Regions from separate parts of the Rhodoferax ferrireducens T118 genome, predicted to be linked through region 2. Evidence: predicted binding sites of a transcription regulator. Region 2 holds the regulator's gene; the other holds the start of a gene.

Region 1 (8,569 bases), 1.2 Mb from region 2:
TTACCGTGATCAATCAGACCGTTGTTGGGCAGGCAACCGGCATTCCCCTGGGGTCCATGACAGCGGCCATCAAGAAGCTGACCGCCAGCGGCGCCATCATGACCGGGCCAGCCGGGAGCTTCAAGCTGGCAGACTTCCACGGCGCGTAGCCAAGGGGAGAGACCGGTTTAGTCTGGGGATTTATCGACTGGAGCGGGTGAAGGGAATCGAACCCTCGTATGAAGCTTGGGAAGCTGCCGTTCTACCATTGAACTACACCCGCGTTGTAAGCCATTGACTTTAAATGACTTTTCTTCTGGCTGAACCTGCTTCGGCAGGTCAGTGAAGTGGCGGATTTTACTCCTAAATCTTCGGCCATTTCCCAAGCCACGGGTGGCTGCCAAACCTTTTGGCGGCTCAGCACTGCAGCGGTCAACCCATCAAAATCTTAGACACAAAATAGGCCTCTGGCCCCCGTCAACACTGCATTAGTTACTACTAATTGAATAGCAATTCAATGCAAAAACTGGCGTTGCCCATCCAGATTTTGTTCGCAATGCGTGAGCCACGGCTCGGCCAAGTAGCGGATCTGGGCATCGTTATGGAGGATGCGCTGCATGATGCGGGTTTTCTCAGTGCGCTGCGCTGGCAACAACTCTTCGCTGTGCGCCCGTGCACGTAATTGTTCGATCAGCACCGCACAGGCACCCTCAAAGCGCATCACCTGGTCCCAGTCCTCGGCTTTGGCTGCGTTGAGCATTTTGAGGCTGCTGTCTTCGATGGCTTTGTAGTAGTCAATCAGCATGAGGGGCATTTCTGTACTCCCGTTAGTGAGACGACGACAGCGCAGAAGAAGCCTGCCCACCAATCTGCTTCCAGCCATCGGCCAGCGGCTCGATCACGCGGAGCACGTCTGCCAAAGCGGCATCGTCGTTGCGCAGATTGGCCTCCGTGAGCCGAATCGCACAGTAGCCATACAAACCATTGAGGTTGGCGGCGATGTCCCCGCCCTGCGCCAGGTTCAAGGCCGGCTTGAGCGCCTCGTCAATGATGCGCACCGCCTTGTTAATTTTTTCACCCTTCGCGGCAATATCACCGCGCTTCAAAGCGGCGCGGGCAGCACCCACATTCTTGAGCAAGCCATCCAGCAGCATCGCGACCAATTGGTGCGGGCTGGCCTGGCTAACCGCCGTCTCCACGCTGACCCGTTGATAGGCAGACGCTGAGCGAGAACTGACTGAAGTAAACATGCTGCGTTCCATTTTGTTTGTTACTTTATTTATCGGCATGTCAGCGGGTAACTCAAGCTAATTTGTACAGTGAAAAGAGCTGTGTTCAGGCGGTTGACTTGTTCCAGGTTGCCACCTGCTGGGTCACATAAGCATTGAGCGCGTTCAGTTGCGCCATCTGGGCATCCAGCGCGCTGTACTGCTTGCGCAAACGGGTTTCGAACAGGGCGGCGCGGTCATTCACCTTGGTTTGTTCTTTGGTGTTGTTGTCAAGATTTTTTTGTAGCGCCTCCGCCTTATTCTTGACTGAGCCACCGCTTGACGCAACACCACGCCCCAGATCCCTGAATTTCAAGGCAAAACCGTTGGTCAACGGGTCTTTGTTGTCATTGGTAAAAAGCTGTTGCAAGGTGGTGCCGTTATTGGCGGCCGCGCTCAACTTGGCGGTATTGATGACAAGTGAGCCGTCCAGCTGCCGCTCCAGCCCCACATCTGACAAGCGCTGGGAACTAGCGCCCAAGCTGGCAGAACCGAGCATATTGCGCAATATATTTTGCAGCCCCACCACCGAGGAATCGCCCTGGAACAGCCCGGCCGTCTTGGTAGCAGCGTCGTATTTCGTTAAATCAGTCAGCGACTTATTCAACTTGTTGTAAGCGGTCACAAAGTCCGACACATTTTTGACCGCCGGCGTCACGTCTTCGCTGATCGCCATGGTCAGCGGTGACTTGACCTCACCCGGGAGGCCATAGCCGGTGGTCGTTGTCGCCACCAATTTGATAGTGACACCCGGAATGTTGTCAGTCAGCGTGTTGGTGGCCGAGGTGACGGCCAGACCGTTGATGCGGGCCTTCGCGTCTTGGGCATATTGCACCGGAATACCCGCTGTAGCCATGCCAGAAGCGAGGCCGGTCAATGGATCAACAGTCGCGGGATCAAAGGACAAGCGCGACAAACCCGCGTTGTCGTTGTTGGTCGTATCGGCGTCGGCCACCGTCATTCTGAAACCCGCCGCCGCACCGGTAGTTTTGGATTGCAACAGCAAGCGCTCATTGGTGCCGTCATTGAAAACAGTCGCCACAACGCCAGCGTTGGCGCCATTGATCTTGGACGCGATGTCCGAAATGGTGTCGGTCGCCAGAACAGTCACATTGACACTGGCAGCCGCGCCTGGTGTAAACGCCGCGCCGCCCGCAGTCCACGTGCCCAGTTGCAGCGTCAGCGTGCCCGCCCCTGGCATGGTGCCGGGCGCCACGGCGGCTGATGAACCCGACTGCGATCGCGCCAGCTGATCCACATCCAGACTGAAAGAGGTGGCATTGGCGGTACCTGTCGCCGTGATGGTGGCGGCGCTGGTGTTGGACGATGACGCGTTGCGCGCACCCCATGTACTGGCCACCGAAATGCGGCTGGCCACGTCGGTCAGTGCGGCAAATTGCGACTGAATCTCGCCAAAGGCAGATATCTGGTTTTGCGTGTTGGTCGCTTTGAGCGCCAGCGTTTTGAGCGGCGTCTTCTCCAGCGCTACCAGCTGAGAAACAATGCTGTTGACGTCCAGCCCGCTGCCAATGCCGGTTGATGAAATGGTTGCCATGCTAGCCTCCTGTTCAAGCCTTAACGCACAATTATCCTAGGTCCGCCATGGCACTAAACCCTGAAAAGCGGGTGGATTTCAAATGCCAAAAAGCGGCGACGGACTTAGGTCCATCGCCGCCTCGAAAAATGCCAAACCCTCAAGTGCTTGGCAATGTTTCGCTACCTGCTGTTAGCGCAACAGCGCCAGCACACCTTGCGGCAACTGGTTGGCCTGCGCCACCATGGCGGTACCAGCCTGTTGCAGCACTTGCGCACGCGACAGATTGGCGGTTTCTGCGGCAAAGTCGGCATCCTGAATCCGGCTACGAGAGGCGGACAAGTTTTCTGACGTTGTTTGCAGGCTGGTCACCACCGAGGTGAAACGGTTTTGATAGGCACCGAGCGAAGCGCGCGAAGCACTGACGGTTGATAGGGCGCCGTCAATCGTACCCAACGCTGCGGTGGCGGCAGCTGCAGTCAGCACGTTCATCGAAGAAATCTTCGTCGCTGTGGCAAGGGTTGTGCCTGCAGTAAAACCGGCACTGGCGGGTGCTGTACCGGCAATGGTGATACCGGCACTGCTGGTTGAATCAAGTGTGACAGTGCCCACGGTGGTCGCGCTGGCTGTTAAGCCAGAGTCTGCAGCAACCCAGCCAGCGCCTAGTGCAATATCGCGGCCATCGGCTGCTGTCAGGGTCACTTTGCCATCAGCAGCCGCACTTGCTGTTACACCAGATTGGCTGGAAACCAGGTTAATGGCTGCAGCAACATTGGCACCTTGAGCGGGGGCGGCGCCGCCAGCTGCAATGGAGCCGACTTGAATACCATTGACGGTCAGAGTCGCTCCAGTGGTTATCGCAGTGAATGCTGTTTGCACGGCGCCTGTGACAGCCGTTGCTTGGGCGGTCGCGGTTACACCGGACTGGCCGGAAACCGCATTGATGGCGGCGGCAATCGAATAAGCACTACTCGCACTTTGACCGGGGATGCTGGTGGCAGCCGATGCGCCGACCGACGTACCGTTCAAAGTCAATGCCCCCGCGGTCAGCGCTGCCGTCGTGACGCCACCGGCTTTTGTCGTCGTATAGCCGCCAAGTACCGAGGTACGTGCGCTGCCAATCGAGGCGACGGTGATGCTGTCATTGGCCGTGTTGTTGGCGCCGACCTGGAATTTTTGGGCCGTGAACGAGCCATCCAGCAGTTTGGTGCCGTTGAAGGAAGAGTTTTGTGAGACCCGGTCAATTTCTGCGGACAGTGCCTGCACTTCACCATCCAGCGCGGCACGATCGGATGACGAGTTGGTGGCATTGGCCGACTGCACCGCCAGCTCACGCATGCGCTGCAGATTGTTGCCGATTTGGGCCAAGTCCCCTTCCGCCGTTTGCGCCAGCGAGATGCCGTCGTTGGCATTGCGTGCCGCCTGGTTGCTGCCTCGGATTTGGGTGGTCATCCGTTCACTGATGGCCAGGCCGGCAGCATCGTCTTTGGCACTGTTGATGCGCAAACCCGATGACAGACGCTGCATGGAGGTGGCCAACGAGGCCTGGCTCATACCCAGGTTACGTTGCGCCGTCAACGAATTGATGTTTGTGTTGATAACTGACATTTGAAGCTCCTAAAGCTGAATTAATCCGGCATTGCTGCCAATCCCAACGCCAACCCGAAAGTTGACCGCCATGACCGGAACACCTCTGTGGCGCTTGCCGGACGACGAGCCCTACATGGAACCCGTTGTTATGTGTTTCGGACGAATCAGGCGAAAACTTAAATTAATCTCATAAAAAAGGGTGCCAAAAGATTGGCACCCTTCAAGTGAAGAAACCCAAAAGTGTGTTATTTCAACAGTGACAGCACACCCTGCGGCAACTGGTTAGCTTGCGCCACCATGGCGGTGCCAGCCTGCTGCAAGATCTGCGCACGCGACAGGTTGGCGGTTTCTGCGGCAAAGTCGGCGTCCTGAATCCGGCTGCGAGAGGCGGACAAGTTTTCTGACGTTGTTTGCAGGCTGGTCACCACCGAGGTGAAACGGTTTTGATAGGCACCAAGCGCAGCGCGCGAAGCACTGACCGTCTCCAGAGCGCCGTCAATCGTACCCAACGCTGCGGTGGCGGCAGCTGCAGTCAGCACGTTCATCGAAGAAATCTTCGTCGCTGTGGCAAGGGTTGTGCCTGCAGTAAAACCGGCACTGGCGGGTGCTGTACCGGCAATGGTGATACCGGCACTGCTGGTTGAATCAAGTGTGACAGTGCCCACGGTGGTCGCGCTGGCTGTTAAGCCAGAGTCTGCAGCAACCCAGCCAGCGCCTAGTGCAATATCGCGGCCATCGGCTGCTGTCAGGGTCACTTTGCCATCAGCAGCCGCACTTGCTGTTACACCAGATTGGCTGGAAACCAGGTTAATGGCTGCAGCAACATTGGCACCTTGAGCGGGGGCGGCGCCGCCAGCTGCAATGGAGCCGACTTGAATACCATTGACGGTCAGAGTCGCTCCAGTGGTTATCGCAGTGAATGCTGTTTGCACGGCGCCTGTGACAGCCGTTGCTTGGGCGGTCGCGGTTACACCGGACTGGCCGGAAACCGCATTGATGGCGGCGGCAATCGAATAAGCACTACTCGCACTTTGACCGGGGATGCTGGTGGCAGCCGATGCGCCGACCGACGTACCGTTCAAAGTCAATGCCCCCGCGGTCAGCGCTGCCGTCGTGACGCCACCGGCTTTTGTCGTCGTATAGCCGCCAAGTACCGAGGTACGTGCGCTGGCAATCGCGGCGATGGTGATGCTGTCATTGGCCGTGTTGTTGGCGCCGACCTGGAATTTTTGGGCCGTGAACGAGCCATCCAGCAGTTTGGTGCCGTTGAAGGAAGAGTTTTGTGCAGCCCGGTCAATTTCTGCGGACAGTGCCTGCACTTCACCATCCAGCGCGGCACGATCGGATGACGAGTTGGTGGCATTGGCCGACTGCACCGCCAGCTCACGCATGCGCTGCAGGTTGTTGCCGATTTGGGCCAAGTCCCCTTCCGCCGTTTGCGCCAGCGAGATGCCGTCGTTGGCATTGCGTGCCGCCTGGTTGCTGCCGCGGATTTGGGTGGTCATCCGTTCACTGATGGCCAGGCCGGCAGCATCGTCTTTGGCACTGTTGATGCGCAAACCCGATGACAGACGCTGCATAGCAGTAGCCAGTGAGGCCTGACTCATGCCCAGATTGCGCTGGGCGGTTAATGAACTGATGTTTGTGTTGATTACTGAAGGCATTTTGAAGCTCCTTTAAAGCTGAATTAATCCGGCATTGCTGCCAATCCCAACGCCAATCCTGTGGATTGACCGCTATGACCGGTGCGCCCTTTCGAACACTTGCCGGACGTTGAGCCCTGTTTGCACTGAAGCTCGCTGAATCACTTTGAGATGAAACGGTAGTGAGAATATGAAAATTTCAGCCCGGCTAAAGCGCGATAAACGGCGGGGTTTACGGCTATTTCTGCAGGCAAGCGAGATAAATTGGGCTGTAGGCGTTTGGCTGGCGCAGGCGCTTCCTCAGCCAATGGGCTACGCCAGTTGCTATTGTTAGCATAGCTACCTATACAGCAAATACGGGGGCTAGAGGCCTATTTTGTATAAATACCGCGCCGACTTTTACGCCAGATAATTCTAGAAGAGCACGGAAAGAGGCCAGGCTCGAATGACACGCGAATCACCCGAGCGGGCGCAACAGGAAGACAGTTGAGGCCGAAAGTGCGCTGAACGGCAGATTCGGCCGGTAAGTTGCCGATAGAGCATATGCTTGGCAAGCAATGCTCAGTAGTGTCACCCAGCCGACTTGACCGCCAATACCGGACAGGAAACGGAAAGAAGAAGCTCCTGGGCCACGCTGCCCATGATGAGTTTGCCCACCGGGGAACGTTTTCTCATGCCAATGACGAGCAGGGAGGCCGGCAAGGACTCGATCAGGGCTTCAATTTCCTCGACGGCATTTTTGCCGCGCACAAACTGTTTGACTTCTGCGTCCAGGCCGGTGTTTTCCAATAACTGCTGGACGCGCTCGAAGTCCTGGACATCGGCAAACGACGCATCTTCCTTCTTGCCGCCGGGGCTGGCGTTGACCACCACCAGCTTTTCATTGCGACGTTGCGCAATCTCGATCCCTTTGTCCAGGGCGGCCTGACCTTCGGGGCGTGGCACATAAGCTACAAGTATTGTCATGAATTTTCTCCAGTTGTTTTTAGACACTCTATTAGACGCGATCAGGCGGCAAACGGGAACCCCGCCAACGCAGCCACCCTGTCATGTCGATGACAAAGTTGGAAAGCACAGGGCATCAACTTCGGCCTGCGACAATCGGGCTCTTTATGCACCCGGTACGGGGCCAGTCCACCCTCTCCAGCACTATGCCGCTCACTTTAGCCGATGCCGCCCGCGCATTCACCCTCAGCGACTTTGACTTTCACCTCCCGCCCGAGCTGATCGCCCAGCACCCGGCGCCCGAGCGCAGCGGCTCACGGCTGCTTGACAGCACCAGCGCCACCCCGCAAGACCGCGTATTTCGCGATCTCCCATCCTTGTTGCAGCCGGGCGATTTGCTGGTTTTCAACGACACACGTGTCATCAACGCCCGCCTGTTTGGCGAAAAGTCCACCGGCGGCAAGCTCGAACTCCTGGTTGAGCGCGTGCTGGGCGGCAACCAGGTGGCGGCGCACCTGCGCGTGAGCAAAAAGCCGGAAGTGGGCGCCTCGGTGGCGCTGACCGGCGCCCCCGGCACGCATGAGAATTTGCGCGCCACGCTCTTAGGGCGCTGGCCCGATGCCCAGGGTGCGCTGTTTCGCTTTGTCCTCACCAACGACGCGGGCGACGACCCGTTCACGCTGATGGCGCGCCATGGCCATGTGCCACTGCCGCCCTACATCACGCACTCCGATTCGGCTGAAGACGCTGCGCGTTACCAGACCGTGTTCGCCAAAAACCCCGGCGCCGTGGCCGCGCCGACTGCCGCCCTGCATTTTGATGACGCCCTGCTCGCCGCCCTCGACGCCCGGGGCGTGCAGCGTGCTTTTGTAACCCTGCATGTGGGCGCAGGCACTTTTCAGCCCGTGAAAACCGAAAACCTGGCCGAGCACCAGATGCACAGCGAGTGGTACGACGTGCCCACCGCCACGCAGCAAGCGATTGCCGACTGCCGCGCGCGGGGTGGCCGCCTCATCGCCGTGGGCACCACCACCGTGCGCACGCTGGAATCGTGGGCCAAGACCGGCCAGACCACAGGCGACACCCAAATCTTCATCACGCCGGGCTTCGAGTTTCAATTGGTGGACCTGCTGGTGACCAACTTTCACCTGCCAAAATCGAGCCTGATGATGCTGGTGAGCGCGTTTGCGGGTTATGAGCCTGTGATGGCTTTGTACCAGCACGCGATGGCAGCACAGTACCGGTTTTTCAGTTATGGCGACGCCATGCTGCTGGCACGCCAACGCTGAGGCACACGCGGACACCAGGAAAGCCGACGAGGATGAACACTTTTCAAAAGCGCACCGCCATTCGCATCGCCGCGGTCAGTATTTTGCTGGCGTCTTTGGCCAGCCCGATTGCCTGGTACGTGGCGCGCGAGAGTGCCGAGGAAAGCATTGTGGCGTTGGCCGTTGAGGAGTCAGGGCGTCTGCTGCACCAATTTGACGCCATCGACTTGAGCGGCCCGCAGGCCACCCAACACGCAACCTTGGCAGCGAACGCCATTTCGGGCGGCATGTTTGACATTGTCGAGATTTATGACGCGCAAGGACGCAAGCTGGCTGAATCGG
Region 2 (8,569 bases):
CAAATGTTCATTTCGCCCCGCGTGCTGGGCATTACCGCAGCCATCATGGGCATTTTGGGTCTGATTCCCGGCATGCCGCACGTGGTGTTCATCGGCATCGCGCTGGTGCTGGGCTACGGTGCCTGGGAGCTGGCCCACAAACCCTTGCCGCCGGACCCGGCCGCGACGGCACCGGTGGTGACCTCCGACGGCGAAGCCTCTTGGGACGACTTGCAACCGGTGGACCAGTTGGGCCTTGAGTTGGGTTACCGGCTGATCGCGCTGGTGGATAAAACGCGCCAGGGCGACTTGCTGACCCGCATCAAGGGCGTGCGGCGCAAATTTGCCCAGGAGGTCGGATTCCTGCCGCCACCGGTGCATGTGCGCGACAACCTGGAACTCAAACCCAGCGGCTATCGCATCACCCTGCGCGGCGTGATTGCGGGCGAAGGCGAAGCGTTTCCCGGCATGTACCTGGCCATCAACCCGGGCGGCATCACGACGCCCCTGATCGGCACCGCCACGACGGACCCGGCCTTTGGTTTGCCGGCGCACTGGATTGACGAACAACAGAAAGAAGCCGCGCAAATGGCCGGCTTTACCGTGGTTGATTCCGAGACTGTGATGGCCACGCATTTGTCACACTTGATGCAGGTTCAGGCCTCCAAATTACTGAGCCGCACCGAAACCCAGCAACTGGTCGAACACGTGAGCAAACTGGCCCCGAAACTGATTGAAGAAGTGGTCCCCAAGATGGTCCCGATCGCTGTTTTCCAGAAAGTCCTGCAACTGCTGCTCGACGAGTCGGTGCACATCCGCGATATCCGCACCATCATTGAATCGCTGGCCGAACATGCGGGCAGCGTGACCGACCCGGCGGAGCTGGCACGGCGCGTGCGCATCGCCTTGTCGCCCGCCATCGTGCAACAAATCTATGGCCCGGCGCGTGAACTCAATGTGATTGCCATTGATCCGCCCCTTGAGCGGCTGTTGGTGCAGGCGCTGGGCAACACCGCCGGACCCGCGCTCGACCCCGGCGTCGCCGACATCTTTTCCCGCAACGCGGCTGCCGTCGCACTCAAACAGGAAGAGATCGGCATTCCAGCTTGCTTGCTGGTGCCCGATCAAATTCGCAGCGCGATCTCCCGTCTGGTACGACGCGTTGCACCCCGGCTTCAGGTCCTCGCGCACAGCGAAATTCCAGAGTCCCACACCATCCGCATCGGTCCGATTCTTAAAGGTGCCTCATCATGAACATTCAACGCTTTAATGCACCCACGGCGCGCGAGGCGCTGGCCAAGGCCCGTCACGCTTTTGGCGACGGCACCCTGATTCTGTCGAATCGCCCCACCGCCACCGGCGTCGAGGTGGTTGCCACCGGCGAAGAGACCCTGTCGGCGCTGGACAGCACGGAATCTTTTGCCAATCGAAGCAAGGACCAGCCCGCGTTGCGTCGTGCGACGCTGCCCAGCGTGCCCGAGACCAGCACCCCGGTGGAAGAAGACGCCACCCAACTGGCGATGAGCACCTTGTCGTTTCAGGACTATGTGCGCGAGCGCATGCTGCGCCGCCGCCACGAATCCATGACCGGCCCAACAGCGGCAGCTGTTCAAGAGGCAGCGCCAGAGCGCACGCCCAAAGCGGCGGCACTACCGGGTCCACGGCAAATCGAGATTCAAGCACCGATCAAAGTAACGGCCGTTCCCAAGCCCGCCCCGGTGCCGGCCGCGCCCCACGCGCCCGCCCTGTCGCAAGGCATTGTGAACGAGTTGCACGCCATGAAGGCCCTGATTGAAGACCGCTTCAACACCCTGACCTGGCTGGGCCAGGCGCGCCAGAGCCCGATTCAGTCGAACTTGATGCTCAAGCTGATTCGCGCCGGTTATTCACCCACGCTGGCGCGCACCATTCTGGAGCGCATGCCCGAAGAGATGGGTGCCACCGACTCGGTGCGCTGGGTCATGGATATCCTGGAACGCAACCTGAAAACCGACGCCGCGACCCGCCCGATCCATGAAGAGGGCGGCACTTATGCGCTGGTCGGCGCCACCGGTGTTGGCAAGACCACCACCGCCGCCAAATTGGCCGGTCTGTGTGCCCGCACCCATGGCCCCGCCAGCGTCGGGCTCATCACGCTCGACACCTACCGAGTGGGAGCCCACGAGCAGCTGCGCGCTTTTGGCCGCATGCTGGGCGTGGTGGCCCATCTCGCGCACGACCGCGCCGCGCTGCAAGACCTGCTGAACTTGCTGGGCAACAAAAAAATGGTCCTGATCGACACCACCGGCCTGGCGCCAAACGATCCGCGCAAACGCGGCATGCTCGACGTGCTGGATTTGCCGGGCGTGAACCGCTTGCTGGTCCTGAATGCGGGCGGGCACGGAGACTCGCTCGACGATGTGGTCTCTTCTTTCAAATCCACCGGCGCGCAGCAGGCGGTGCTGTCCAAAACCGACGAAGCAGCCAAACTCGGGCCGGCACTCGATGCGATCGTTCGCCACCAGTTGGTCCTGCGCGGCGTCACCATGGGCCAAAAAGTGCCCGAGGACTGGGAGGCAGCCGATGCCGCCAAGCTGGTCCGTCAGTCCATGCGCTCGCCGGCCAAGTCGGCGTTCGACCCGAAACCGGCAGATCTGGACTTCTTCTTTACCCCGGCCAGCGCCTCGCAGGCAGGACGGCTTGATGCTTGACATGGGCGTCAACCAGGGAGCCGGGCTGCACCGCATTGCCTTGCAGGCGGCGCCCCGCGTTATGGCCGTGGCCAGCCATGGCCAGCAGCAGGGCGAACTGCCCCTGCTGTGGAGTCTGTGCGCCACCTTGGTTGATCTTGGGCACTCGGTTGCGGTGCTGGACGCCACCACCGTTGAATCAGCCGACAACCCGGGGCTGGCGCAACTGCTCGACGATGCCCAGCTGCAGGGTGACGAAAACAGTGCGCCTTTGTCCTGGTCGGTGATCCCTGCCGCCATGGGCTTGGCGCAGCTTTGCCAGCCAATGGCGCGCCCGGGCGGGCCGCTGGCGCCGCTGAGTGAATTGTTTCAGCGCTTTGGCGTCGTTGTCATCTATGCCCGGGCCGGGCTTTTGGCTGATTTGTTGCCCGACAGCGGTATTGAGCCCTTGCTGACCGTGGCACCGGTGAAAATGTCGGCTGTCACCGCTTACCAGGCGCTCAAGCAGATGTTGCTAAACACCAGACTAAGACCTACCATGGCCGCTATTGTGGGTGAGCCCGCCTTGAACAACGCTGCGGCCAGCCACTCGCCGGTCACCAATTTGCAGCACTGCGCCATGACCTTCCTGGGCTACCGGCTTGACGCCTTGGCCGTGCGGGCCTTGCAGCCGGCCGAGTGCCGGTCTGACGACATGTACCGACTGGCCTTGCGACTGCTGGAAAACGCCATGCCGCTGCACCGTCACCAATTTATGGGGAGTCATTGATGTACACCGCCAAGGGGCAATTGGACCGCAACGCCATGATCCGGCAGTACCAGCCGCTGGTGCGGCGCCTGGCCCACCACATGATGGCCAAATTGCCGGCCAACGTCGAAGTCGATGATCTGATCCAGGTCGGGCTGATCGGCTTGTCGGAGGCCCTGACCCGCTACGAGGCCGCGCAGGGTGTTCAATTTGAAACCTTTGCCACGCAGCGCATTCGCGGCGCCATGCTCGACGAGCTGCGCGGCAACGACTGGATGTCGCGCGGCTCGCGCAAGAGCCAGAAAGATATCGAACAGGCGCTGCGCCGGCTGGAGCACAAGCTCGGGCGCACACCGCTGGAGAGTGAAATTGCCGCCGACCTGGGCTTGAGTCTGGTCGACTACCAGACGCTGCTGGGTAAAGTGCGTGGCACCCAACTGGTGTACCTGGAAGACATGGCGCGTGGCAACGACGAGGAAGACAGTTTTCTGGATCGCCACGTCGGTGACAGCGACGCCGACCCGATGAACGTGCTGCGCGACCAGCGCTTGCGCCAGGCACTGGTGGCCGCCATCAAGAACCTGCCCGAGCGCGAGCAGTTCATCATGAGCATGTACTACGAGCAGGACATGAATCTGAAAGAGATCGCGGCCGTGCTGGATGTCACCGAGTCGCGCATTTGCCAGTTGCACAGTCAGTCGATCGCGCGCTTGCGCGCCAAGATGCGGGCCCATTGAGGCCCATAAATACTATTGTATTTATAGCTATATGCGCTTATTTCACGGGGGCTAGAACCCGATTTGGCATATATTTCCCGCGCACGGAAAAATACCGGGACGTTCAGGCTGCCAGGTACTTGAAGGCGCCTGTTTGACGGCCCAGGCTGGCATAGGGTCCGCCGGTTTGCGCATAGGTGGCATCGGCAGCCGTGGGCATCACCGTATCCAGAGCCATCTCCACCAGGGCGGTGCGCCGCAGCAAACTCTCGCGCTGGAGCACCAGACCATTCGAAATCTGCGTCAGGCGTGGTTTCAGGTCCTTGTGCTGGACATCGCCCGGGGTCAGACGCTGCAGCAAGGCCGAAAAATCAATCGCAGCCTGCCGCAAGACAGCACTGGCGGTTGTGAGTGCCTGCGGCTCACCACTGACCAGGGCGGCTGACACAGCATTGAAATGAAGTTCAACGTCAGTCAGCGCTTTTTCCAGGTGAGCAGGCAACATCATTCGGGCTATAAAAAATAAAGGGATTCGGACTCAGCTCGTGGTGCGGTTCAACATTTCCTGGGCATTGGCCAGCAATTTGTCGGCAATCGCCTCCGCGTTCACCACAAAAGTGCCCTGCTCAATAGCGGAACGGACTGACGCCACTTTTTTGGCGTCAATCACGGACGCTTCACCGGCCTTGTCAGCGCCGAGCGAACGCGCCAGGGTGGACACCGTCACCGCCACGCCTGCCGACTGGGCATTTTGGGCTGCGGTAGCTGTGGCAGTCGCGGCTGGGCTCTGACCGCCCTTGGGCGGAGCCGGCGTTGCGTTGCTGCTGACCGGGATTGGATTATCTGAAGGTTGACCTATTTTCATGATGCTCTCCAAAACTACTGCAAATGTAGCCTCGTATGCTCACTATCGGCGTAATTCGGTCGAGCTTTAGCCCTGATTGCGCACGATTGAAAAGTCTCATATTTCCAGCCTGACGGTTCGGCTGTCCAGAACCTCGCCGGACATCACATGCCCGTTGTTCATTTTAACCCGGGCTGGCTGCCCCACCACACCGGCCGACAAGGCTTGCCCGTCCGAGGTGATCTCAAAGCCCGCTCCCTGCACCTGCACCCGAATTTGGGCTCCGGCCCGAAACACCTCTGCCGGTCGGATCATGCCCTGGCGCAAGGCCTGGCCGCTGGTCAACGCCCGGTTCGCCACCTGCCCCAGCCATTGATCCGGGTTGCTGATGATGGCTTCGCGCTGCTCGGCCCAGTCGACCTCCGCCTCCATCACATCGTCTTGCGTCAAGGCGGCGCCAGCGCTCACCTGGCCCTTGACGACCCAAGCCTGGCCATACGCCTTGATGGTCACCGGCAAAAACACATTCCACTTGACACTGCCCTCCAGACAGCGCAGACCCAGGCGGGTCTTGCCCCACAGGCGGGTTCCCGGCGGCAGATAAGGCTCCACCCGGGCGCATGGCGCCAGCCGCAGCCGACTGTCGAGTTCGCCCACCGTGATCTCCATGCGCAGCGGCGAGCTGCCCGACGGGAGGTTGCCCGCCACCGCTTTGTCCAGCCATTGCTGCGTGCTGTCCATGAACTCAGGCCGCACACCATCGGCCTGGGCCAGCGCACCCACGGTGAAAAAGACGGCGCCCGCCAGCCCCACGGTCTGCAACAAACAACGGGTCGAATTTAGAAATTGCTTGAACATGGCAGCCCTCCTGAGCGTTCGTTTGACTATAGGCAGGACCGGCCCAGACAAAACAGGCAAGTGGCGGCTATTTACCTTGTTATTTGAAGTTTAGAAAACCAAAGTACTTTCCATAATCGCTTCACGTCGAACCCACTGGCTGATGGCGGTGGCAGCAGATAACTGAAAGTTGAGGTGTTTCATGATCACAAATATGACCAGCGGTTTGGACTTCCAGGCGAAGGCCCTGGTGTTGCGCGCCGAGCGCCAGCGTGTGATTGCCAGCAACATTGCCAATGCCGACACACCCGGCTATGTGGCACGCGACCTCAATTTCAAGGACGCCATGCTACAGGCCACCGGCGCCGACAGCAGTTCCGGCTTGCGCACCGGCAACAGCAACTCCCAAGGCGGCGGCGCCAACGGCATGACGCACCCCCATCATATTGCGCTGTCGGGCGGCGCCGGCGCGAGCCTGGGCGGATCGTCCCACTTGGCCTACACCGTGCAAAGCCAACCCAGCCTGGACGGCAACAGTGTGGATCTGGACCGTGAGCGCGCCAATTTCACCGACAACGCCGTGCGTTACGAGGCCACCCTGCGCTTTATCAACGGCCAGTCCAAGACGCTGCTCAGCGCCATTCAGGGTCAGTAAACGGCACCTTGCCTGCGGAGATTTCCCATGTCCATGTTTTCCATCTTCAATGTGTCGGGCAGCGCCATCAGCGCCCAGTCCCAGCGCCTCAACGTGGTCGCCAGCAATCTGGCCAATGCCGACGCCGTGGCCGGCCCCGACGGCCAGGGCTACAAGGGTCGGCAAGTGGTGTTCGAGACCGTCCCGATGGGCTCGGACGCCTCGTCCGGCGTGCGCGTCAGCAGCGTCAGCGAAAGCAATGAGCCGTTGCGCAAAGTGCACAACCCCAGCCACCCGTCGGCTGACGCCGATGGGTATGTGACGCAATCGAACGTGAACCCCATCGAAGAAATGGTCAACATGATTTCAGCGTCGCGCTCGTACCAGAACAACGTCGAAGTCATGAACACCGCCAAGACACTGCTGCTCAAAACCCTGCAAATGGGTCAGTAATCACAAAAAGGTCCTCACCATGCTTTCCGCCACCTCCTCCGCCACCACCGCGACGAACACCACGTCATCCACCAGCACCACGTCATCCACCAGCACCACGGCGGCCAGCGACGCCAACGCGTCGCAAGACCGCTTTCTGAAACTGCTGGTGGCGCAGCTCAACAATCAGGATCCGATGAATCCGATGGACAACGCGCAAATGACCAGTCAAATGGCGCAGATCAACACCGTGACCGGCATCCAGCAAGTCAATGAAACGCTCAAAAGCATGGCAGCGCAGTTCACTTCGCTGCAGGTGCTGCAGGGCGCTTCCATGGTCGGCCATAACGTGCTGGTTGAAAGCAACACCTTGACCCGAAGCGCCGGAGTGGCCAGCGGCGCGCTTGATTTGGACGGCAAAGCCGATGCGGTCAAGGTGGAAATCCTGTCGCCAGGCGGTCAGGTGCTCGACACCCTCAATCTGGGCGCGCTGGGCGCGGGCCGGCATTCGTTTGACTGGGATGCCTCCGGCTATCAGGGTACCGGTGAGCCCAGCTTCAAGGTCACCGCCACGCTGGGGGGCCAGGCCGTCACCAACACCGCACTGGCGCGCGATACGGTGACCTCGGTGGGTAGCGACAACGGCGCCATGACGGTCCAATTGCAGGGGCGCGCTGCCGTGGCCTACAGCAGCGTCAAGGCCATTCTTTGACCAACAGAACTTCATTGAAGAGGAAAAATCATGTCATTTCAAACCGGACTCTCAGGGCTCAATGCCTCCAGCCGCAGCCTGGATGTCATCGGCAATAACATTGCCAATGCCAACACCACGGGCATGAAATCATCACGCGCCGAATTCGGCGACCTGGTGGCATCCTCCCTTGGCGCGGGGGGCTCCAGTGGTGCCGGCATCGGCGTGGCGGTGGGCTCCATCTCCCAACAGTTTTCACAGGGCAACATCAACATCACCGGTAACGATCTTGATGTGGCCATCAACGGCGGCGGCTTCTTCCAGTTGGCCTTGCCCGATGGCTCGGCCGCTTACACGCGCGACGGCTCGTTCAAACTCGATGCCAACGGCTATATCAAGACCAACAGTGGCGCCAACGTGTTGGGTTATCCCACCGACAAAACCGGCAAGACAACCAGCGTAAAACCTGAAATATTGCAGCTCCCCACCAGCGCGCCCATTGCCGCCAGCGCGACCACGGCCATCTCCGCCGAACTCAACCTGGATGCGCGCGCCCCGATAGCCACTTCTGTCACGCCACCCACACCAAGAAGCACCTACGGCACCTCCTTGACCGCCTATGACTCGCAAGGCGTGACGATGCCGGTCAACCTCTATTTCAGCAAGGTAACGCCCACCACGGCAGGAACGGACCAGTGGGCGGTTTACGACTCGCCCACGGGCGCCTCCGTTGGGTCCCTGGTGTTTGACGCCAGTGGCGCACTGCAAAGCTCGACCATGGGCTCGTTGACCCTGACCCCGGCACCGCCGAGCATCGTGCCCGCCTTTCCGGTCACGGTGGACGTCAGCAAAGTGACGCAGTTCGGCGCTGCCTTCGCGGTGTCCAACCTGACCCAGGACGGCTATGCGCCGGGCGAACTCACCGGATTGAAAATTGGCGAAAACGGCCAAATCACGGCACGCTATTCCAACGGCCAGACCCAGATCGCAGGTCAATTGTCATTGGCCGATTTCCGCAA

The links. The regulator FliA, encoded in region 2, starts transcription of late flagellar genes. The targets are predictions, from matches to a motif close to CTAAAGTTTNNNNNNNNNNNGCCGNTA.
Region 1: a site for FliA is predicted at 4,525-4,551, ahead of RFER_RS03140 (flagellin). Genes of this name have one in related genera too.

The regions. Positions count from the first base shown of each region.
Region 1 covers NC_007908.1:651,032-659,600, reverse strand. The annotation lists gene RFER_RS03165 (hypothetical protein) at 1-149, shown strand, start outside; tRNA gene RFER_RS03160 (tRNA-Gly) at 189-262, opposite strand; gene RFER_RS03155 (flagellar protein FliT) at 494-793, opposite strand; gene fliS (flagellar export chaperone FliS) at 807-1,229, opposite strand; gene fliD (flagellar filament capping protein FliD) at 1,315-2,802, opposite strand; gene RFER_RS03140 (flagellin) at 2,974-4,389, opposite strand; gene RFER_RS03135 (flagellin) at 4,617-6,035, opposite strand; gene RFER_RS03130 (universal stress protein) at 6,585-6,980, opposite strand; gene queA (tRNA preQ1(34) S-adenosylmethionine ribosyltransferase-isomerase QueA) at 7,166-8,248, shown strand; gene RFER_RS03120 (HD-GYP domain-containing protein) at 8,281-8,569, shown strand, end outside.
Region 2 covers NC_007908.1:4,139,773-4,148,341, forward strand. The annotation lists gene flhA (flagellar biosynthesis protein FlhA) at 1-1,233, shown strand, start outside; gene flhF (flagellar biosynthesis protein FlhF) at 1,230-2,669, shown strand; gene RFER_RS18850 (hypothetical protein) at 2,662-3,417, shown strand; gene RFER_RS18855 (RNA polymerase sigma factor FliA) at 3,417-4,133, shown strand; gene RFER_RS18860 (hypothetical protein) at 4,237-4,617, opposite strand; gene flgM (flagellar biosynthesis anti-sigma factor FlgM) at 4,651-4,977, opposite strand; gene flgA (flagellar basal body P-ring formation chaperone FlgA) at 5,074-5,814, opposite strand; gene flgB (flagellar basal body rod protein FlgB) at 5,996-6,448, shown strand; gene flgC (flagellar basal body rod protein FlgC) at 6,476-6,880, shown strand; gene RFER_RS18885 (flagellar hook assembly protein FlgD) at 6,900-7,571, shown strand; gene flgE (flagellar hook protein FlgE) at 7,602-8,569, shown strand, end outside.